One region of the Streptomyces sp. bgisy027 genome, then DNA from elsewhere that is predicted to be linked to it. Evidence: riboswitches for the same ligand, from Rfam matches in the RefSeq annotation. Region 1 holds a riboswitch; each other region holds the start of a gene.

Region 1 (7,087 bases):
GCAGTCCAGCAGCTCGGGCGGATAGTCGCGCACGACGTAGTCGCGGCCGGCCGGCAGCGCGATCAGGTCGGCCTCCTCCAGCCGCTCCAGACCGTACGGCGTGCAGACGGTGAGTCCGCCGACATGGGTGCCCAGCGTCGGCCCCTCCGCCGAGACGACGGCGAAGTCGTACGTGGGCAGCCCTTCGTCGCTGCGGTCGATGCCGAACACCTCGCAGACGACGCCCAGTTCAAAGGGGTGAACACCGTCGAGGAGGACGGCGGCGACGTTCTTCAGCATGCTGCCATTGTGCCTCGCCGGTGGCAGTAAATCGATGGTGTGAGGCAGTCCTGCCACTGTTCGTAAGGAGTGTCCGGCACGACAGTGGTGTCATGAATACGGAACAGGCACAGACACTGCTCGCCCTGGTCGTCGTCCTCGGGATGTTCGTCCTCCTGGCCCTCCCGTCACTGATCGGCGCGGCGCGCGACCGGCGCATCGACCGTCAGATCAGGGAGGCCCAGGAGCGCGACAGGGCCGAGGCTCAGAAGTCCTCGTCCAGGTCGACGGTGCCCTCCACCGCGACCTGGTACGCCGACGGACGCCGCTCGAAGAAGTTGGTGAGCTCCTGAACACCCTGCAGCTCCATGAAGGAGAAGGGGTTCTCGGAGCCGTACACCGGAGCGAAGCCGAGCCGCGTCAGACGCTGATCGGCGACACACTCCAGGTACTGCCGCATCGAGTCGGTGTTCATGCCCGGGAGGCCGTCACCGCACAGGTCGCGCGCGAACTGCAGCTCGGCCTCGACGGCCTCCCTCAGCATGTCGGTGACCTGCTGCTGGAGCTCGTCGTCGAAGAGCTCCGGCTCCTCCTTGCGGACGGTGTCGACCACGTCGAACGCGAAGGACATGTGCATGGTCTCGTCACGGAACACCCAGTTGGTGCCGGTGGCCAGACCGTGCAGCAGACCCCGGCTGCGGAACCAGTAGACGTACGCGAAGGCGCCGTAGAAGAACAGGCCCTCGATGCACGCGGCGAAGCAGATCAGGTTCAGCAGGAAGCGGCGCCGGTCGGCCTTGGTCTCCAGGCGGTCCAGCTTCTCGACCTCGTTGATCCACTTGAAGCAGAACCCGGCCTTCTCGCGGATCGAGGGGATGTTCTCGACGGCGTCGAAGGCCGCCGCCCTGTCCTGCGGGTCGGGCAGATAGGTGTCGAGCAGCGTCAGATAGAACTGGACGTGCACGGCCTCCTCGAACAGCTGGCGCGACAGGTACAGGCGCGCCTCCGGGGAGTTGATGTGCTTGTACAGCGTCAGCACCAGGTTGTTCGCCACGATCGAGTCGCCGGTCGCGAAGAAGGCGACCAGCCGGCCGATGAGGTGCTGCTCGGCGGGCGTCAGCTTGGCGAGGTCGGCGACGTCCGAGTGGAGGTCGACCTCCTCCACGGTCCAGGTGTTCTTGATGGCGTCCCGGTAGCGCTCGTAGAAGTCCGGGTAGCGCATGGGACGCAGGGTCAGTTCGAAGCCCGGGTCGAGGAGATGGGTGTTACGGGTACTCATTACTGGCAGGCCTCGCAGGACTCGGGGTTCTCAAGGGAGCAGGCGACGGCGTCGGGCTCGGCGACCTGCTGGACGGGGACGGTCTTCTCGGACTGGGCGGCCTGGCCCTGGGCGGCGCGGGCGATGCGGGTCGCCGGGCGCGAGCGCAGGTAGTACGTCGTCTTCAGGCCCGACTTCCAGGCGTACGCGTACATCGAGGAGAGCTTGCCGATGGTCGGCGTCTCCAGGAACAGGTTCAGGGACTGCGACTGGTCGAGGAACGGGGTGCGGGCCGCCGCCATGTCGATCAGGCCGCGCTGCGGGATCTCCCACGCCGTGCGGTACAGCGCCCGTACGTCCGCCGGGATCCAGGCGAAGTCCTGCACCGAGCCGTTGGCCTCGCGCAGCGCCTCGCGGGTGCGGGCGTCCCAGACACCCAGCGCCTTCAGCTCGTCGACCAGGTAGGAGTTGACCTGGAGGAACTCACCGGAGAGCGTCTCGCGCTTGAACAGGTTGGACACCTGGGGCTCGATGCACTCGTAGACACCGGCGATGGAGGCGATGGTGGCGGTCGGCGCGATGGCGAGCAGCAGGCTGTTGCGCAGGCCCGTCGTGGTGATCCGCTCGCGCAGCGCCGCCCAGCGCTCCGGCCAGGTGAGCTCGACGCCGTAGTGGTCGGGGTGCAGCACGCCCCGGGCGGTACGGGTCTTCTCCCAGGCCGGCAGCGGGCCGCTGCGCTCGGCGAGGTCGGCGGACGCCTCGTACGCGGCGAGCATGATCCGCTCGGCGATGCGCGTGGAGAGCTGTCTCGCCTCGGCCGAGTCGAACGGCAGCCGCAGCTTGAAGAAGACGTCCTGGAGGCCCATCGCGCCCAGGCCCACCGGCCGCCACTTGGCGTTCGAGCGCCCCGCCTGCTCGGTCGGGTAGAAGTTGATGTCGACGACGCGGTCGAGGAAGGTGACGGCGGTGCGGACCGTCTCGTCCAGGCGCTCCCAGTCGATCTCCCCGCCGCTCACGAAGGCGCCGAGGTTGACCGACCCCAGGTTGCAGACCGCCGTCTCGCCGTCGTCGGTGACCTCCAGGATCTCCGTGCAGAGGTTGGAGGAGTGCACGACATGGCCCGGCAGGGCGGTCTGGTTGGCGGTGCGGTTGGCGGCGTCCTTGAAGGTCATCCAGCCGTTGCCGGTCTGCGCGAGGGTGCGCATCATGCGGCCGTAAAGGTCGCGGGCCGGGATGGTCCTGCGCGCGAGCCCTTGCTCCTCGGCCTTGCGGTAGGCCGCGTCGAACTCCTCGCCCCACAGGTCGACGAGCTCGGGCACGTCGGCGGGGGAGAACAGGGACCACTGGCCGTCGGCGTTGACCCGGCGCATGAACTCGTCCGGGATCCAGTGCGCGAGGTTCAGGTTGTGCGTACGGCGGGCGTCCTCACCGGTGTTGTCCCGCAGCTCCAGGAACTCCTCGATGTCGGAGTGCCAGGTCTCCAGGTAGACCGCGGCCGCGCCCTTGCGCCGGCCGCCCTGGTTCACGGCGGCGACCGAGGCGTCCAGCGTCTTCAGGAACGGGACGATGCCGTTGGAGTGCCCGTTGGTGCCGCGGATCAGCGAACCCCGGGAGCGGATGCGGGAGTACGACAGGCCGATGCCGCCGGCGTGCTTCGAGAGGCGGGCGACCTGGTGGTAGCGGTCGTAGATGGAGTCGAGCTCGTCGTTGGGGGAGTCCAGGAGGTAGCAGGACGACATCTGGGGGTGGCGGGTGCCGGAGTTGAAGAGCGTGGGGGAGGACGGCAGATAGTCGAGCCTGCTCATCAGGCCGTAGAGCGCGGCGACTTCGTCGACGGAGCGGGGGGTGTCGTCCTCGGCGAGACCGGCGGCGACGCGCAGCATGAAGTGCTGGGGCGTCTCGATCACCTTGCGGGTGATGGGGTGCCGCAGGAGGTACCTGCTGTGCAGGGTGCGCAGGCCGAAGTAGCCGAAGCGGTCGTCGGCGGCCGTGTCCACCAGAGCGTCCAGGCGGGCCGCGTGCAGGCGCGCGAACTCGGCGGTGCGGTCGGCGATGAGGCCCTCGCGGTGGCCGACCGCGACCGACTCGGTGAAGGACGTCACACCCTGCGAGGCGGCCTCGGCGGCGATGGAGATGGTCAGCAGCCGGGCGGCGAGCCTGCTGTAGGCGGGGTCCTCGGAGATGAGCCCGGCCGCCGCCTCGGTGGCCAGCTCGCGCAGCTCCGCCTCGTCGGCCCGGGCGGACCGGCCGCGCAGCGCGGCGGCGGCGACCCGGCCGGGGTCGGCGTCGGGGAGGTCGGCGGTCAGCTCGGTCAGGAGCCGCAGCAGATCGGAGGGCCGGCCCGCAGGGTCTCCGTCGAGGGCGGCGGCGGGAGACGGCAGGGCGGTTCCGGGGGCGTCCGCGTCGGTCGGGACCGATGGGACGACTGAGGCCGGGTCTGCTGGCGCGATGGTCACGTGGGGGCTCTCCCTCGCTCGGCACGGGGGCCTTGCGGAGGGCAGGGGGCAGCACACGAGCGCACACGGCGTCGCGTCCACCGGCCCATTCCACGAGGCCCGGACGTCAGGGCGCACCGGCCGGTCGGCCGGGCGCGCTGTCGGCAGGTCCTCGGACTGACTCCTGTGCACGACTGAGGGAACAGACGTGCACAAGTACACCGTTGCGGGACAGTTCCGGATTCGCACCGGATTCCCCTGCGGCGACAGCGAGCATGAGCATACATCTTGTGCTCGCCCGCCACGCCACCCCCAGATGTTGTGTCGCGCTGGTTTCAGAGCGTCAACTCATAGGTGAGAAGAGTGATGTCGTCGAGCTGCGGGAGCGGATTCCAGTCCCGCTCGGGTGTGCGAACAAAACCCAGCCGTTCGTAGATGCGATGGGCGCCGTGCATGGTGCGCTGGGTCGACAGGACGATCCGTACGCAGCCCTCCGTGGCCCGGGCGCGGTCGACGCAGGCGCGGACGAGGGCCTCGCCGGCGCCGCGTCCACGGCCCGCGCGGTCGACGGCGAGCATCCGGATCTCGGCCTCGCCGGGGAGCGCGATGTCGGCCATGGGGCCGCCGCTCGGCACGAAGGTCACCCCGCCCAGCAGCCGGCCGTCCGCGACGGCCACGAGTACCTCGGCGGCGGTCGCGCGCTTGGCCACGTCCCTGAGTTCGCCGAGGTACGCGTCACTCTCGCCGAAGTCGAGGAGCCCGTCGTGGAGATAGGCCCGGGCGGTGATCTCGCCGAGCGCGTCGAACTCACCGGGTTCCGCCGGCCGGATCGCGATGTCCATGGGCCCGAGTCTGCCGGACGGCCGGGCGGACGGGCCCGGGGTTTTGTGCCGAGGGCCGCCGGGTTGCGGGGAGTTCCGGGAGTGCTTCCATGGAGATAGGTGTCGGCGCCCCGCGGTCGCTCCGTTTCGAGAGCCGTTCTCGGAAGGAGACGAACGATGACGAGGGTCGTCGGCAGCCCGCCCGGCAAGAAGCGGCCGCGCAACGCGCCGATGGCGACGCTGGCTCCGAGGCGGGCGGCCAACCGGGTCAGGCAGGGGTTCGTGGGCCACCGGCACAGGCTGACCACGCGCCTGGAGGCCCGCGGTGGAAGCACCCGCCCCAAGAAGTGGCGCCGGTGGTTCACCTACACCAACGCCACCCGGGCCGTCTGGACGGTGGCGGTGCTCGCCGTGGTCGCCTGGGTGGTGGAGGGCCTGTACATCGTGATCCGGGGCCGCACGACACCCTTCGAGAAGTGGCGGCAGGGCAACGACGGCTTCGAGACGGTCATGCGCTTCGTGGGCCCGGTGCTCGCCGCGTCGCTCGCCGCCGCGCTCTTCCTGTTCTGGTGGTACCGGTGGACCAAGCGGCGCTATCTCGCCAAGGCACGCGACGACCCCCACCGACTGGTCCTCACGGCCGGCCCGGACACCGCCGAGATCGTGGGCCGGGAGGAGATCGCCCAGGTCATCGCCGAGCGGCTGCGCGAGCGCGACACGCGCCGGCCCTATCTGCTGGTCGGCGGCGTCGGTGTGGGCAAGACCGCCGTCCTGGTACGGCTCACCGAACTGCTCGCGGAGCAGAACGCCGTACCCGTGCCGATCCGGCTGCGGGACGCGAACGGCGGCAGTGACCTGAACTTCGAACGCATGGCCAAGGAGCGCTTCATCGACGAGGCACCCCGGGGCATCCTCGCGCGCACCAAGACCGAGCGGGTCTGGCAGCAACTGCTCGCCGACGACAAGCCGGTCGTCATCGCCGACGGGCTGGAGGAGGCGCTCCTCGGCGACGGCCTCCAGCAGAACCGGGACAACATCATCCGGCGGGCCATCGAACGTGCCTACGAGGAGAAGCTGCCCCTCGTCATCGCCTCCCGGCCGCACAGCCCGCTGGAGAGCACCCCGGCCGCGATCGTGGAGCTGGAACCGCTCAGCGAGGAGGAGGCCCTGCGGTTCGTCCAGGCGCGCGTGCCGGAGACGGACGAGCGCCGCGTCGACTGGATCGTGGAGACGGCGGAGGTGACCGAGTCGCCCGTCTACCTCCAGATCGCCCGTGAACTGCACCGTCACGGCGCCCTGGAACACGACCGGCCGGACAACGACCCGCAGCACATGAACACCCGCAGCCGTGACCGCGGCACGCTGCGGCTGTGGCTGCTGGAGACCTGGGACGAGGCGCTGTGCCAGGGTCGGCTGCGCCGGGACGTCGCCCTGAGCCAGCGCGACCGCCGCGACGCCGTCGAGGTGGTCTCCGCCCTGGCCTGCGTGGGACTGCTCCAGGACAAACTGGAGGTCGGCCTCGGGGAACTGCTCGACTCGGACGTCCACCCCGGTCCGATGCGGCGCGCGCAGGCCCGTGCCGAGCACCTGCGGGCCGGCGGACGCGCCTTCGACCGGTACGGCAGGCGCGGGAACGTCTTCTCCGAATGGCACCGGCAGCAGATCTGGGACGTGCTGTGCCGGCGGATCAGCCCGCAGGAGAGGAGGCGGTTGCGCGGGGGCAACATGGACCAGTGCCGCGCGGCCCTCGCCCGGATCGCACGCAACGCCGACAAGCTCGGCCTGGTGGAGGGCTTCGAGCGCAGGGTCCGTTTCCCGCACAGCATCATCCAGGCCTACTTCGGCTACCGCGTGCTGCGGCGGCTGGGCGAGCGGGGCGCCGGCGAGCTCGTCGAGCACGTGCTCCAGCCGCCCGGACCCAGCCGTGAACTGCTCATGGCCCTGGTGCTGTTGTCGCGCCGCCGGGCGGCCGGGGTCAAGGCCCGCCGGGAAGGCGTCCGGGCCGAGGTGACGAAGGAGATCGGGGAACGGCTCCGCCGCTCACGTATGCGCGGGCACACCCTGGCCCACCGGCTCTGCAAGGCCGCGGAACGCCGCACGGACGACCCGAAGGCGCTCGACCACTACGCGGCCGCCGTGGAGATCGAGAGCGTGGAGGAGGCACCGAGGCTGCTCGGCCACATCCTGGAGGAGGTGCGCAGGACCTGGGCCGGTTTCAAGGGCGACCGGCGCAGCCTCGACGACGCGAAGCTGAGGCTGCTCAGGCAGGTCGGGGCCGCCCTGCGCAGCGTCTCCGACCGGATCGACACCACACC
Region 2 (7,087 bases), on a different contig from region 1:
GCGGCACGACCTCGGTGCAGGCGAACTCCAGCACGGCGACGGCCTCGGGGAGCTCGGTGCCGAGGACGTCACGGACGAGACCGGGGGCCTCCGACACCTTCCAGCCGTTGGATTCCATGCCCTCCGCGACCCGCCGGCACAGCTGCTCCAGCAGGTCGATCGCGTCGGCGGCCGTACGGGACGGGCCCTCGACGAGGTCGCTCAGCTCGACCGGGACCTTCACCGGAGCGCCCGGCTCGGCGAGCAGCTCCTTCTCCAGCAGACCGAAGTGCTCGGCCAGCGACGCCCGCAGGCCCGGCAGCGCGTTCGCCTGCCCGCCCCACACCTGCGAGGCACGCAGCACCGCGAGGACCAGGTTCACACGCGGTTCGCCGACCGGGCCGCCGCCCAGGATGTGCAGGCCGTCGCGGATCTGCACGTCCTTGATCTCGCACAGATAGCCGTCGATGTGCATGACGAACTCGTCGAAGTCGTCGTCGCCCGGCTGCTCGTCGACATGCAGGTCGTGGTGCAGCTCGGCCGCCTTGACCAGCGTCCAGATCTGGGCCCTGACCGCCGGGGCCTTCGTCGGGTCCAGGTCGGAGACGAGCGCGTACTCGTCGAGCAGCTGCTCCAGCTTGGCCAGGTCGCCGTAGGTGTCCGCACGGGCCATCGGCGGCACCAGGTGGTCGACGACGGTGGCGTGACCGCGGCGCTTGGCCTGGGTGCCCTCGCCGGGGTCGTTGACGATGAACGGGTAGATCAGCGGCAGGTCCCCGAGGACGGCGTCCGGGGCGCAGCCGCCGCTCAGCCCGAGCCCCTTGCCCGGCAGCCACTCCATCGTGCCGTGCTTGCCCATGTGCACGATCGCGTCGGCGCCGAAGCCCCCTTCCGCTGGCGCAGCCTCCAGCCAGCGGTACGCCGCCATGTAGTGGTGCGACGGCGGCATGTCCGGGTCGTGGTAGATCGCGATCGGGTTCTCGCCGAAGCCGCGCGGCGGCTGGATCATCACGACGACGTTCCCGAACCGGAGGGAGGCCAGCACGATGTCGTCCCCGTCGACGTACAGCGAGCCCGGCGGCTCGCCCCACGCCTCGGTCATGGCGTCCCGCAGCTCCGCATCGAGCTTGTCGAACCAAGCCTGATAGTCGGCGAGCGGCACGCGCGCGGGCGCCGACGCCAGCTGGTCCTCGGTCAGCCACTCGACATCGTGCCCGCCCGCCTCGATGAGCCGGTGGATCAGCTCGTCGCCGTTGTCCGGGTACTCGGTCACGCCGTACCCGGCCTGCTTGAGCGCGTCCAGGACCCGCACGGCGGAGGCGGGCGTGTCCAGGCCGACCGCGTTGCCGACGCGCGAGTGCTTGGTCGGGTAGGCGGTGAAGACCAGGGCGAGCTTCTTGCCGGCGTTCGGCTTGTGCCGCAGCCGGGCGTGCCGTACGGCGATCCCGGCGACGCGCCCGGCCCGCTCCGGGTCGGCCACGTACACGGGCACGTCGTCGGGGCCCTGCTCCTTGAAGGAGAACGGGACGGTGATCAGACGGCCGTCGAACTCCGGGATCGCGACCTGCATCGCGGCGTCCATGGGGGTCAGGGCGGCGTCGGACTCGTCCCAGGCGCTCTTGGACGACGTCAGGCACAGCCCCTGCAGCACGGGGACGTTCAGCTCGGCCAGCCTGCCGATGTCCCACGCCTCCTCGTCGCCGCCCGCCGAAGCCTGCGAGGCGTGCGTGCCGCCCGCCGCGAGGACGGTGGCGACCAGGGCGTCGGCCCGGCCCAGGATCTCGTACAGCTCCGGGTCCGCGCCGCGCAGCGAACCGCAGTACACGGGAAGCGCGTTGGCGCCCCGCGCCTCGATCGCGTCGCACAGGGTGTCGACGAACGCGGTGTTGCCGCTGAGCTCATGGGCCCGGTAGAAGAGCACGCCGACGGTCGGACGGCCTTCCTGGAGCGTACGGTCGCCGTGGACGCCGTACTCCGGCATCTTCTGCGGCTCGACGAACCCCTCGCCCGTCAGCAGCACGGTGTCGGAGAGGAACCGGGCGAGCTCGGTGAGGTTGGCGGGGCCGCCCTCGACGAGGTACTTCAGCGCCTCGGCGACCACACCGGCCGGGACGGACGACTCCGCCATCAGCTCCGCGTCCGGCACGGCCTCGCCGCCCAGCAGCACGGTCGGCACGCCCGACGCCTTCAGCTTCGCGAGCCCGTCCTCCCAGGCCCGCTTGCCGCCCAGCAGCCGGACGACGGCGAGGTCCGCGCCGTCGAGCAGCGCGGGCAGCTCGGTCTCGACGTCCACGCGCGTCGGGTTGCCGATCCGGTAGTCGGCACCGGAGGCGGCGCGGGCCGCCAGCAGATCCGTGTCGGCGGTCGACAACAACAACACTGTGCTCATGCGGGCGCTCCCGGTGGAATGAAAGGCAGTCCTTGCGGCGCGCCGGACTCGATGAGCCGCCACAGCGCGTCCGTGTCCGCGTGCTGTTCGATGAGATCGCCGAGCCGGTCGAGCTGCTCCTCGCGCAGCGCGGCGAACGAGGTGTCGGGCGCCGGCACGAACCGGCGGCCCGCGGCGGCCGCCACCTCGCGCAGGAACGCCCGCCGGAAACCGTCCGACTCCAGCGAGCCGTGCCAGTGGGTGCCCCAGGTCCGGCCGACCCGGCAGCCGTCGAGGAAGGCTTCGCCTCCCGTGACGTCGGCGACGCCGTGATGGATCTCGTAGCCGTCGACGCGCTCCCCGAGCGCCTCGCCGACGGGCCGGGTCAGGGTCTTCTCCCGGGCGAACCGCACCCGTACGGGCAGTACCCCGAGTCCCTCGACCTGTCCGCGCCGGCTCTCGACGTCGTCCTCGATGTGTTCGCCGAGGAGCTGGAAACCGCCGCAGATGCCGAGGATCGGCCGCCCCTCGGCCGCCCTGCGGACCAGGGCCCGCGCGAGCCCGCGCTCCCGCAGCCACTCCAGGGCGCGGACGGTGCCCCGGGTGCCGGGGACCACCACCAGGTCCGCGTCGGCCAGTTCCTCCGGCCGGTCCACGAACCGCACGACGACGCCCGGTTCGGCGGCGAGGGCGTCGATGTCGGTGAAGTTGGACATCAGCGGCACGGCACAGACGGCGACGCGCAGCACGTCCTCACCGACGGGGGAGGAGACCTCGGACTCCCGTACGGCGCCCCGCAGGGAGATTCTCAGCCCGTCCTCCTCGTCGATGCCGAGGCCGTGCCGGAAGGGCAGGACGCCGTAGGTCCGCCGCCCGGTGAGGTCGTGCAGCATGTCGAGGCCGGGTTCGAGGAGCGAGACGTCGCCGCGGAACTTGTTGACCAGGAAGCCGGCGATCAGTTCCTGGTCCTCGCGGGACAGCAGCGCGACGGTCCCGAAGAAGGAGGCGAAGACGCCGCCGCGGTCGATGTCGCCGACGACGAGCACCGGAAGCCCGGCATTGCGGGCGATGCCCATGTTGACGATGTCGGTCCGCCGCAGATTGATCTCGGCCGGAGAGCCGGCCCCCTCACAGATCACCGCGTCATACGTGCCCCGCAACTCGGCGAGGCACTCCAGCACCGTCCCGAGCAACTGCTGCTGCCGCCCGCCGTGGTAGCCCCGCGCGCTCAGCTCACCCACCGGCCTGCCCAGCAGCACGACCTGACTGCTCTGCTCACCGCCGGGCTTGAGCAGCACGGGGTTCATCAGCGCGGTCGGCTCGACACGGCACGCCTGGGCCTGCATGGCCTGCGCCCGCCCGATCTCGGCGCCCTCGCGCGTCACGAACGAGTTCAGGGACATGTTCTGCGCCTTGAACGGCGCGACCTTCACCCCCTGCCGCACCAGCCACCGGCAGATCCCCGCGGTGACGACGCTCTTGCCGGCGTCCGAGGTGGTGCCGGCGACAAGAAGGCCACCGCCCGTCATGACGTACGTCCCTTCGCGATGCGGCGCGCGGCGACACAGACGCCCAGCGCCAGCCAACTGACGCGCTTCGACAGCCGTACGGCCCGTTCGACGTCGTGGATGCCCACGGCCCGTCCCGTCCCGTTGAGCACCGGACGGTGCTCGACCCGGCCGCCGTAGGAGAGGGTCCCGCCCAGCCGCACCCCGAGGGCTCCCGCGAACGAGGCCTCGACGGGCCCGGCGTTGGGGCTGGGGTGCGCGGCGGCGTCGGCACGCCAGGCCCGCACCGCACCCCGGGGATCGTCGCCGGCGAGGGTGGCGAGTACGGCCGTCAGCCGCGCCCCCGGCCAGCCGGCCACGTCGTCGAGGCGGGCCGAAGCCCAGCCGTAGCGCAGGTACTTGGGCGACCGGTGCCCGACCATCGCGTCGAGCGTGTTCACGGCCCGGAAGCCGAGCAGTCCGGGCACCCCGCCGACGGCCCCCCACACCAGGGCGCCCACGACCGCGTCGGAGGTGTTCTCGGCGACGGACTCCACGACCGCCCGCGCGATCCCGTCCGCGTCCAGCGCCTGCGGATCCCGTCCGCACAGATGAGGCAGCCGTGCCCGGGCGCCCTCGACATCCCCCGCCTCCAGGGCCCGCCCGACCGCGCGGGCCTCCCGGGCGAGCGAGGTGCCCCCGACGACCGCCCAGGTGGCGGCGCCGGTCAGCGCGAGGGAGGCGGCCGGGGAGGTACGGACGACACGGGCGGCGACGGCACCCACGGCCATGGCGCCACCGGCGCACACGGCGGTGTGCAGGGCACCGCGTGCGCGGTCGTCGCGCCACAAGACCCGTTCCACGGCGGCCGCGGCCCGTCCGAACGCGGCGACCGGATGCCCCCGGCGGGGGTCGCCGAGCAGCAGGTCACCGAGGAGCCCGGCGGCGGCGCCGTACGCGAAGACGCGATCGGCTCGCATCGGGGTCAGCCGACCGTGCGGCCGGACGAGGTTGTGCTACTGCATGTCGATCGGCAGGCGAGCATCGCGTTGTGTCCTCACTCAGGGTGTCCGCGCCCTGGTTCGAAGAGACCGACGGCGAGAGTTCCTGGCTCCCGGGGATTGCTACCCCGGTGACAGTGGCGGGACCGCGCCGGATTCTCACCGGCTTCCTCTTCTGCCGTCGTACTTGGCCCCGGAAGTCCACCACGGGGTTCCGAGGGGCGTCAACTTGCCGTTGACCTGCGACGGGAGAGTGTGCGAAGGCCCACACAGCGGCGAGGTGCGGGACGGTCGTCCGCCCCCCACCTCGGGTGTTTCGCGTGTTGTGGGTCAGGCCACGAAGGGCCTGTGGGTCACGCCACGATCAGATAGATCCCGTAGCCCACGGCGGCCGCGCAGGCCGCGAAGCAGGCGTAGGCGCCGGTGACCGCGAGCGCGGCCGAGTCGCCCTGGGCCACGGCCCGTTCGCGGCGTGAGAGGCCCGCGACACCGAGGGTGAACAGGCCCACGAGGGCCACCGTGACCACGAGGCTGACGCCGAAGACGGAGCCGAGTGCCGCCCAGTCGATCTTCATGCTTCTACTTTCTGGATAGCCGGATTACGGGGCGGTCAGACGGTGGCCTGCGAGGACGCCGGCTCGGAGGACGCGGGCTCGGAGGACGAGGGGGCCGGGATCGTGGCCGAGAGGTCCTCGGCCGGCGTGCCCGCCGGGGGCGGGGTGACGGCGGCGATGGCGGTGGTGACCACGCCGGGCGCCTCGTCGGAGTCGTTGACGTTGGTGTGGTCGACGACCTCGCGGCGGGAGATCTTCCAGATCGCGGCGCTGGAGGCGACCAGGAAGACGGCGACCACGGCCGTGCCCCAGGTGCCGAAGCCCGTCACGTACTCCGCGAGCGCGGCGACCAGGGCGGCGGCCGGCAGGGTCAGGCCCCAGGCGACGAACATCCGGGTGGCCGTCGACCAGCGGACGACGCCGCCCTTGCGGCCGAGGCCGGCGCCCATCACCGAGCCGGAGACGGAGTGCGTGGTGGAGAGGGAGAAGCCGAGGTGGGAGGAGGCCAGGATGACGGTGGCCGCGCTGGTCTGGGCGGCGAAGCCCTGCTGCGGCTGAAGGTCGGTCAGGCCCTTGCCCATGGTGCGGATGATGCGCCAGCCGCCGAGGTAGGTGCCGAGCGCGATGGCCAGGCCGGCGGAGAGGATGACCCACATGGGCGGGTCCGAGTCGGGGGCGACGACGCCGCCGGCGACCAGGGCGAGGGTGATGATGCCCATCGTCTTCTGCGCGTCGTTGGTGCCGTGCGCCAGGGAGACCAGGCCGGCGGAGGCTATCTGGCCGGTCCGGTAGCCCTTGGCGGCGGCCTCGCCGTCGGCCTTCTTGCCGAGGCGGTAGGTCAGGCGGGTGCCCAGCAGCGCGGCGATGCCCGCGACCAGCGGGGCGGCGATCGCCGGGATCAGCACCTTGGTGAGGAGCGCGTCGCCGTGGACCGCGCCGATGCCGGCCGAGGCGATGGTGGCGCCGATCAGACCGCCCATCAGGGCGTGCGAGGAACTGGAGGGCAGGCCCACCAGCCAGGTGAGCAGGTTCCAGAGGATCGCGCCGACCAACGCGGCGAAGATGACCTCGGGACGGATGCCGGTCTCGTCGACGAGACCTTTGGAGATCGTGTTGGCGACCTCCACGGAGAGGAAGGCGCCGACAAGGTTCAGCACGGCGGACATGGCCACCGCCACCTTGGGCTTGAGCGCACCGGTCGAGATGGTGGTGGCCATCGCGTTGGCGGTGTCGTGGAAACCGTTCGTGAAATCGAACGCGAGTGCGGTTACCACCACAATCGCGAGGATCAGCGAGAAGTTTTCCATTTACCCAGGCAATCGTTCGAGGTCATTGGCCGGACGAACGTAGGTAACCTGGGTGAACGAAAGGTGAACTGGGGTGGGCCGCACGGTGTCCGAGAGGGCTGGATGAGGCAACCTCGGACCGGCCGGTCGCCGCGCGGCCCGGACGCTGCGGGGCTAGTGGCCCCGGGCGAACTTCCTCAGCTGGGTCATGGACCCGTTGAAGAGATTTTGATCACCCGGCAGGCTGCCGCTGTTGTCGTACTGCCAGAAGGTCCAGAACTGCCATCCGGCCGGCATCGAGCCGGCCGTCGAGGAGTTGTAGCGGGCTATCCACAGAGCGTGGTTCGAGGCGAAGGCGCGGCTGGTGCCGGTGCAGGTGTTCCACCAGTGGGTCGTGGTGTAGATCACCGGG
Region 3 (7,087 bases), on a different contig from region 1:
GGTATGGCGGTGAAGGCGGCGATGGCTGTGAAGTCGGCGATGGCTGTGAAGTCGGGTCGACGACGTCAGGGGACCGCCCCGCACGTCTGATCGCTGTCATGGGGCGAGTTCGGCCAGGCGTCCGAGCTCCTTCTCTGTGAGCCGGAACGACTGCGCGCCGGCGCTCTCCTCGGCCTGCTGCGCTTTGGAGGCTCCCGGGATCGCCACCACGGTGTCGCCGTAGAAGGTGATCAGCCAGTTCAACGCCACCTGAGCGCGGGAGACGCCGTACGCATCGGCGATCCTGCCCAGCTCGCGCAGCAGCGGTCGGCTGCGTTCCAGGTCCCGGCCGCTGCCGAACATCGCCTTGCGCAACAGGGGTGCCCGGCGCAGGGCGGCGGGATCGTCGTGGAAGCGTCCGGTGAGGATGCCGGCGTGCAACGGTGAGTAGGCGATCAGCGTGATCCCCAGTTCGCGGGCGGTGTTCAGTACGCCGTTGCGTTCGATGTCGCGGTTCAGCAGGCTGATCTGCACCTGGTTGGCCGCCAGTTCGACGCCCTCGGCACGCAGGGCCGCGGCGGCGCGGGACATCTGGCGGGCGCTGAAGTTGCTCACGCCGATCGACCGGATCTTGCCGGCCCGCAGCAGCTTCGCCATCTCGCGCATCTCGCTCGCGACGGGCGAAAGACTCCAGGGCTGATGGATCTGGTAGAGGTCGACGGGGTAGCCGTGCAACGCGTCGATGCGGTCGTCGATGGTGCGCGGGATGTTCGAGGCCCGGCGGCCGAAGGGCAGCCACTTGGTGGCGACCACTGCCTCGCCGGGCCGCACACCGGCCGCACGCAGCCCGGTGGTCAGTGCCCGCTCGGACGCCCCGCGGCCGTAACCCTCAGCCGTGTCGAACCAGTTGACCCCACCTGACCACGCGGCCCGGACCACGGCTTCCGGCTCCCGCGTCGAGTACACACGCGCGGTCATGCCGCTCACGGTCATCTGCGCGCAGCCCAGGCCGATGGGGGTGATCTCGATGTCGGTCCTGCCGAGCCTGCGCTTCTCGACCATTCCGCCTCCCAGGGTTCAGCCGCAGCACCGAAAGAACCGGACAGCTGTCCACTCCCGGGGAACGATACCCGGACAGTTGTCCGGTCGGCAAGCGCGCCCCTCGGGTGCGACCCGCCACCCCCAACTCAACCCCTCGGGCTTGACCGACCACCCCCGCCTCAACCCCTCAGACATGACTGGCCGCTGCCGCCCCAACCCCTCACTCTTGCCAACCGGACAACAGTCCGGTACGTTCTCCCCGACTACCGGACGACTGTCCGCTTAGTTCATCCGTGGAGGACAGGTCAGCACACGGCGCGCCGATCGAGCGCCGCCCCCGGCGACATCCCGCCGGTCTCCCTGCCCACGACAGCCTTCCGAGACAACGGAGTTCCACCATGAATCTGCCCCGCCGAACCGTCCTGACCGGTGTGGCCGCCGCCACGGCCGCGGCCACCTTCTCCGCATCGCCGGCGACCGCGGCACCCTCAAGAAGCCGTCAGAGCGGCCCGGCGCACCTGACGAACACCCGCATCCTGCTGCGCAACGGCCATGTGATCGACACCGAGCCCGAGCCGGTCGCCCACGCCCGTACCGATGTCCTGATCGAGAGAGGGCGGATCACCGCCGTCGGCCGCAACCTCTCCGCCAACGGTGCCACCGTCATCGACGCCACCGACCGGATCGTGCTCCCGGGCTTCGTCGACACCCACCGCCACGTGTGGCTGTCGGCGCTGCGCACCTCGACCGTGGGCATGGACCTCAACGCGTACCTCGGCGTCCTGGGCCAGTACGGCCCGCGGCTGCGCCCGCAGGACATGTACAACGCGACTCTCGCCGGTCTGCTGGAGAGCCTCAACTCCGGAATCACCACCCAGCTGGACTACAACCACGGCCTGTACTCGCCCGACCATGCCGACGCGGCCCTCGACGCCATGCAGGCGGCGGGACTTCGCGCGGTGTTCGCCTACGGCGCCCCGATCGGCCCGGCCGCCGACCTCGCGGACGTCCGCAGGGTCCGCACCAAGCGCCTGTCGGACGACAAGGCGCTGGTCACCATGGCGTACGGCCCCCTCGGCCCGTCTTTCACCCCGATCGAGACGGTGATCGAGGAGTGGCGTATGACGGACGACCTCGGCCTGCCCCTGACCTTCCACGTCAGCGCAGGCCCCGTCACGCAGACACCGATCTCCGCCCTGAAGGAGCGCGGACTGCTGCGCCCGAACACGCTCTACGTGCACGGGAACTCGCTCTCCGACAGCGAGATCAAGCTGATCGGCGACTCGGGCGGCAAGGCCGCCGCCGCGCCCGGCTCCGAGGCCGGGATGCGCGTCGGCGCGCCCGTGTCGAGCCGTTACCGGCGCCTCGGTGTCACCGCCGGTCTCGGCGTGGACGCGGTGTCCACCGTCCCCGGCGACATGTTCTCCCTGATGCGGGCGGCCCTGCTGGCCAGCCAGGTCACCGACGACTCCCCGCTGACCGTCAAGGACGTCCTGCGGATGGCCACGATCGACGGCGCCGCCGCGCTGGGGCTCGACGACCGGATCGGTTCGCTGCGCCCCGGCAAGCAGGCCGACATCGCTCTGCTCCGCCTGGAGGACCTCGACATGCTCACCGCCGAACGCGACCCGATCGCGGCCGTGGTCCAGTCGGCGAACCCCCAGAACGTAGACACGGTCCTCGTCGCGGGACGGGTGATGAAGTCCGCGGGACGGCTGCTCCACGCCGACCTCGGCCGCACAGCCCGGGCGCTGCGCTCCACGGCGGCGGCGATCAGCGGCAGCTGACCTGACCGGAACGCCCGGCACCCAGGCCCTGGCCGCGGGGACCTGACGATCGGCGCCGGCACACTGGTGCTCGTCAGAACCACAGCCGGGGCCTGGGTGATTGAGGCCCAAGTACTGAAACCCGTCGCCGGTCGCCGGTCGCCGGTCGCCGGTCGCCGGTCGCCGGTCGCCGGTCGCCGGTCGCCGGGGAGTATGACGTGGTCCTGCCTACGACCCCGGGCCCGCCGGCGCCCAGCCGTCCCCTTCTCCTACCGTCGGTCCGGGCAGTCCCTGCCGCGTGCACGGGCCGGCACATCGGGCGGGCGCGTCAGGCCGGCTTTTCCGACACCCCGGCGGAGTCGAATGTGGCCATCTCCCGCAGGGCACGGACCGCCGCTTGGACGAGCGGCAGCGCCAACAGAGCGCCGGTCCCTTCGCCGAGCCTCAGCCCCAGGTCGACCAGGGGATGCAAGCGGAGATGCCGCAGGGCGATGGCGTGACCTGGCTCGACCGAGCGGTGTCCGGCCACGCAGGCGTCCAGGGCGGCGGGGGACAGCGCCGCCGCGACCAGGGCCGCCGAAGAGGCGATCACGCCGTCCAGGATCACCGGGACCCGGTGCGCGGCGGCGGCCAGGACGAACCCGGCGAGCGCGGCGTGTTCCAGGCCGCCGACCGCCGACACCACCCCGATGGGGTCCCGGGGGTCCGGCTGGTGCAGGTGGAGGGCCTCGCGCACCACCTGCGCCTTGTGCAGCCGGGTCGGCTCGTCGATGCCCGCTCCGTGACCGGTGACCTCGTCCGGGTCGGCACCGGTGAAGGCGGCGGTCAGCGCCGCGGACGCCGTGGTGTTGGCGATGCCCATGTCACCGGTGAGCAGGCAACGGCTGCCGCGCTCCACGAGTTCACCCGCGACGCCGATGCCGATCTCCATCGCCCGCACGGCTTCCCGCCTGCTCATCGCCGGGCCCAGGGTCATGTCCGCGGTCCCGCCCCGGACCCGGCGGCGCAGCAGCCCGTCCCGCACCCCCTCCCCGGCGGGCATTGGAGTCGCGACACCCACGTCCACCACGACCACCCCGGCGCCGGTCTGCGCGGCGAAGGCGTTCACGGCACCGCCGGAGGCCAGGAAGTTGTCGACCATCTGCGCCGTCACCTCCTGCGGCCAGGCGCTGACGCCCCGGGCGTGAACACCGTGGTCCGCCGCGAAGACGGCCACAGCGGCGGGTTCCGGCATCGGAGGTGGGCACACGCCGGCGAGGCCCGCCAGCTGAACGGACACGTCCTCCAGGAATCCCAGCGACCCGGGCGGCTTGGACAGGCGGTTCTGCCGGTCCCGGGCCGCCGCGAGGGCGCCGGGGTCCGCGGGGGTGATGGCGGCGAGTGTGCGGTCGAGGAGCAGGCCTTCGGCGACGGCGCCGTGGGGCAGGTGGGAGGAGTCGGCCAAAGAGGAGGAGACCGGCTCGAAGCCGGGTGCGGGCTTCACGATGGAATGCCTTCCGCTGTCGGCGGTTTTCCACGCCACCGGAGACGGACCGTGCCCGGGCGGAAGGCGCCTGGCTGCGGGACGGGCGGAATATCCTGGCTCCCGGATCTCGGTACGCGGCCGTACGGCCTGTTGTCCGACGCCTGCTCCCGGCCTTCCCAGCGGCCGGCTCACGCCGGTTGCCAGTGGCCGTACGAGTGGGAGGCGGCTCCCCGGTCACAGTGGCGGGCCCGCCCCGGAGTTGGGCTGCTGCACCCGCACCGGAGTTCCTCCGCATCCGTCCCGCGCATCGTGCCACACGCCCGCGGCCGGCGAGTAGCCGGGAACCGGTCGACGGCCAGACCCTAGATCTCCGCCGTGTCCCAGACCCCGGCAAAGTCGAGCCCCGCCCCCGACCCGGCACCGATCGTCTGCTCGGCCCAGATGGTCTTGCCGGTGCGGTGGTACCGGCTGCCCCAGCGTCGGGCGAGTTGGGCCACCAGGAACAGGCCTCGCCCTCCCTCGTCACCGGCGCGCGCCCGGATCAGCCGTGGCTGGGTGTTGCTGGCGTCGGTGACCTCGCACACCAGGGTTCTGTCGTCGTGGAAGAGGCGCAGCCCCACGGTGCCGCCCGCGTAGCGCATCGCGTTGGTGACCAGTTCACTGACGATCAGTTCGGTGGTGAAGGCGAGGTCGTCCAGTCCCCAGTCGGCGAGTCGCCGGGCGACGGACTTCCGTGCGTCGGCCACCCGGGACGTGTCGTCGGGGAACTGCCAGGCCGCGGTGTCGGCGGCCGGAATCACGTGGGTACGGGCCAGAAGAAGCGCCATGTCGTCGCGGGGCGGTCCTTCGGACACCGCGGACACCACGTCGTGGGCGATGTCCTCCAGTGCCCGTGCGGCGCCACAGAGGGTCGATAGCGAGCCGAGGAGGTCCCTGGTGCCCTCGTCGAGGTCCTTCGAGGTTCGTTCCACGAGGCCGTCGGTGTAGAGGGCGAGGATGCTGCCGGGCTCGACGTGGACCGTGGTGACCTCGAAGGGCATGCCGCCCACGCCGAGCGGCGGACCGGGGTGGACCTCGATCGTTCGGACCGTCCCGTCGGGCGCGATCACCGCGGGCGGCGGATGCCCGGCGTCGGCGAGCGCACAGGTGCCGGCGATCGGGTCGTAGAGCGCGTACAAGCAGGTTGCGCCGATCGTGTCCCGGTCCTCCGGAGCGGCTTCGTCGGCGAGTTGCTGGACGAGGTCGTCCAGGTGGATGAGGAGTTCCCCGGGTTCCAGTTCCAGCTCGGCAAGGGTTCGGATCGCGGTCCGCAGGCGCCCCATCGTGGCCGCCGCGTGCAGGCCGTGGCCTACGACGTCGCCCACGACGAAGGCGACCCGCAGCGACGACAGGGGGATGACGTCGAACCAGTCGCCGCTGATGTCCGCCCCGCCCCCGGCGGGCACGTAGCGGCCGGCCGACTCGGCCGCCGTGGACTGCGTGGTCGCGCGGGGCAACAGGCGCTGTTGCAACTCGACCGCGGCCCGATGTTCCCTCGTGTACCGGCGCGCGTTGTCCACGCTGAGCGCCGCGCGCGAGGCGATGTCGAACAGGAGATCGGCGTCCTCCTGCTGGAACCCCTCTGCCCGTTCGGTCCGCCAGGCCGAGACGAAGCCCAGCAGCAGACCGCGGGCGAACAGCGGCGAGATGACCAGCGAATGCCCTTTCTCGGGCAGCAGGGCGCGGATCACCTCCGGGTCCGCGAGCTGGTCCTCCAACTCCTGCCGTGAGGTCTTCAGGATGGTGTCGCCGTGCAGTGCCGCCCGCCGCGCCTGCGGCACGTCCGGGAGCGGCGGCATGACGTCGCCCACCTGGATGAGGTCGGCGGGCCACGGACCGGTGGCGCAGGCCGCTGCCACCCGCCGCATCCGCCACCGGCCGCTGGGCATGACACCTTTGGCGGGCTCCTCGCCTTCGAGGACGACCTCGACGATGTCCACCGAGACCAGGTCCGCGAAGGCCGGCACCAGTACGTCCGCGATGTCCTGAGCCGTGCGGGCCACGTCCAGTGAAGCCCCGATCCGGACCGACGCCGCGTGGCTCACCTCCGCACGCCGCCTGGCTCGCCGCTGCTCGGTGTCGTCGGTGACGAACGCCGCGACGCCACTCGGACGACCGTCGGGACCCTCCAACCGGACGGCGGACGCCGACAGGCTGCGCTCCTGACCGGACGCACTTGGCGCACGCATCCACAGCTCGCCCCCGACCAGGGGAACTCCGGTCTCGAGTACGCGTCGCAGGTGGGTCTCGGCCTCCTCCGCGTCCTCCGCGCGCACCACGTCACTCAGGCGGCACCCCGCGCGCAGGGGCGGCAACCCTGCCGACTCCACCAGGTTGTTGGCGCGTACGACGTTCAGCCGTGTGTCGAAGAGGACGACCCCCAGCCGGTCCTGACCGAACAGAGAGGTCAGGAAGCCCGCTCCCTGCTCCGCAGCGCTCCCGCCCGGCGCGGGGCACGACAGGAGGACGACCTCCGCCGAATCGTCAGGCCCCGCCACGCGTGCCGTGCGCACCACGAGTTCGATGGGCGCTCCGGAGCTGCGCCGAAAGACCCGCCGCCCGACGTCGACGACGGATCCGGCCGATGCGTCGGCGTTCCACGGCGCCGGATCGGCCAGCAGGTGCGTCAGCGGACGACCACAGACCTCTGGCACCGCGTGCCCCAACAGACGAGTGGCCGCGTCAGACCAGCGTCTGACGATCCCCGCGTCATCGAGCACGACGACGGCGACCTCGCCGACCGCGGCGACCTCGACACCGTCGCCCAGGATCGCCATGGACACCTCACCCGAAGCAG

Evidence for each region. A riboswitch is a leader RNA that binds a small molecule or an ion and turns the genes downstream of it on or off. The one in region 1 is predicted to bind cobalamin.
Region 2: it holds a riboswitch for cobalamin, as region 1 does, so the genes downstream of both, AC3ETA_RS33375 (cobalamin biosynthesis protein) here and AC3ETA_RS04820 (ribonucleoside-diphosphate reductase subunit alpha) in region 1, are expected to answer to the same signal.
Region 3: it holds a riboswitch for cobalamin, as region 1 does, so the genes downstream of both, cobT (nicotinate-nucleotide--dimethylbenzimidazole phosphoribosyltransferase) here and AC3ETA_RS04820 (ribonucleoside-diphosphate reductase subunit alpha) in region 1, are expected to answer to the same signal.

The regions. Positions count from the first base shown of each region.
Region 1 covers NZ_JBYIVZ010000003.1:239,015-246,101, reverse strand. The annotation lists gene AC3ETA_RS04835 (helix-turn-helix domain-containing protein) at 1-279, opposite strand, end outside; gene AC3ETA_RS04830 (hypothetical protein) at 372-611, shown strand; gene AC3ETA_RS04825 (ribonucleotide-diphosphate reductase subunit beta) at 524-1,537, opposite strand; gene AC3ETA_RS04820 (ribonucleoside-diphosphate reductase subunit alpha) at 1,537-3,972, opposite strand; cobalamin riboswitch at 4,098-4,234, opposite strand; gene AC3ETA_RS04815 (GNAT family N-acetyltransferase) at 4,287-4,793, opposite strand; gene AC3ETA_RS04810 (NACHT domain-containing protein) at 4,950-7,087, shown strand, end outside.
Region 2 covers NZ_JBYIVZ010000040.1:1,685-8,771, reverse strand. The annotation lists gene cobN (cobaltochelatase subunit CobN) at 1-2,368, opposite strand, end outside; gene AC3ETA_RS33380 (cobyric acid synthase) at 2,365-3,876, opposite strand; gene AC3ETA_RS33375 (cobalamin biosynthesis protein) at 3,873-4,814, opposite strand; cobalamin riboswitch at 4,914-5,059, opposite strand; gene AC3ETA_RS33370 (hypothetical protein) at 5,189-5,410, opposite strand; gene AC3ETA_RS33365 (inorganic phosphate transporter) at 5,446-6,696, opposite strand; gene AC3ETA_RS33360 (lysozyme) at 6,850-7,087, opposite strand, start outside.
Region 3 covers NZ_JBYIVZ010000069.1:28,656-35,742, reverse strand. The annotation lists gene AC3ETA_RS42560 (aldo/keto reductase) at 97-1,041, opposite strand; gene AC3ETA_RS42555 (amidohydrolase family protein) at 1,419-2,807, shown strand; gene cobT (nicotinate-nucleotide--dimethylbenzimidazole phosphoribosyltransferase) at 3,115-4,269, opposite strand; cobalamin riboswitch at 4,359-4,540, opposite strand; gene AC3ETA_RS42545 (SpoIIE family protein phosphatase) at 4,614-7,067, opposite strand.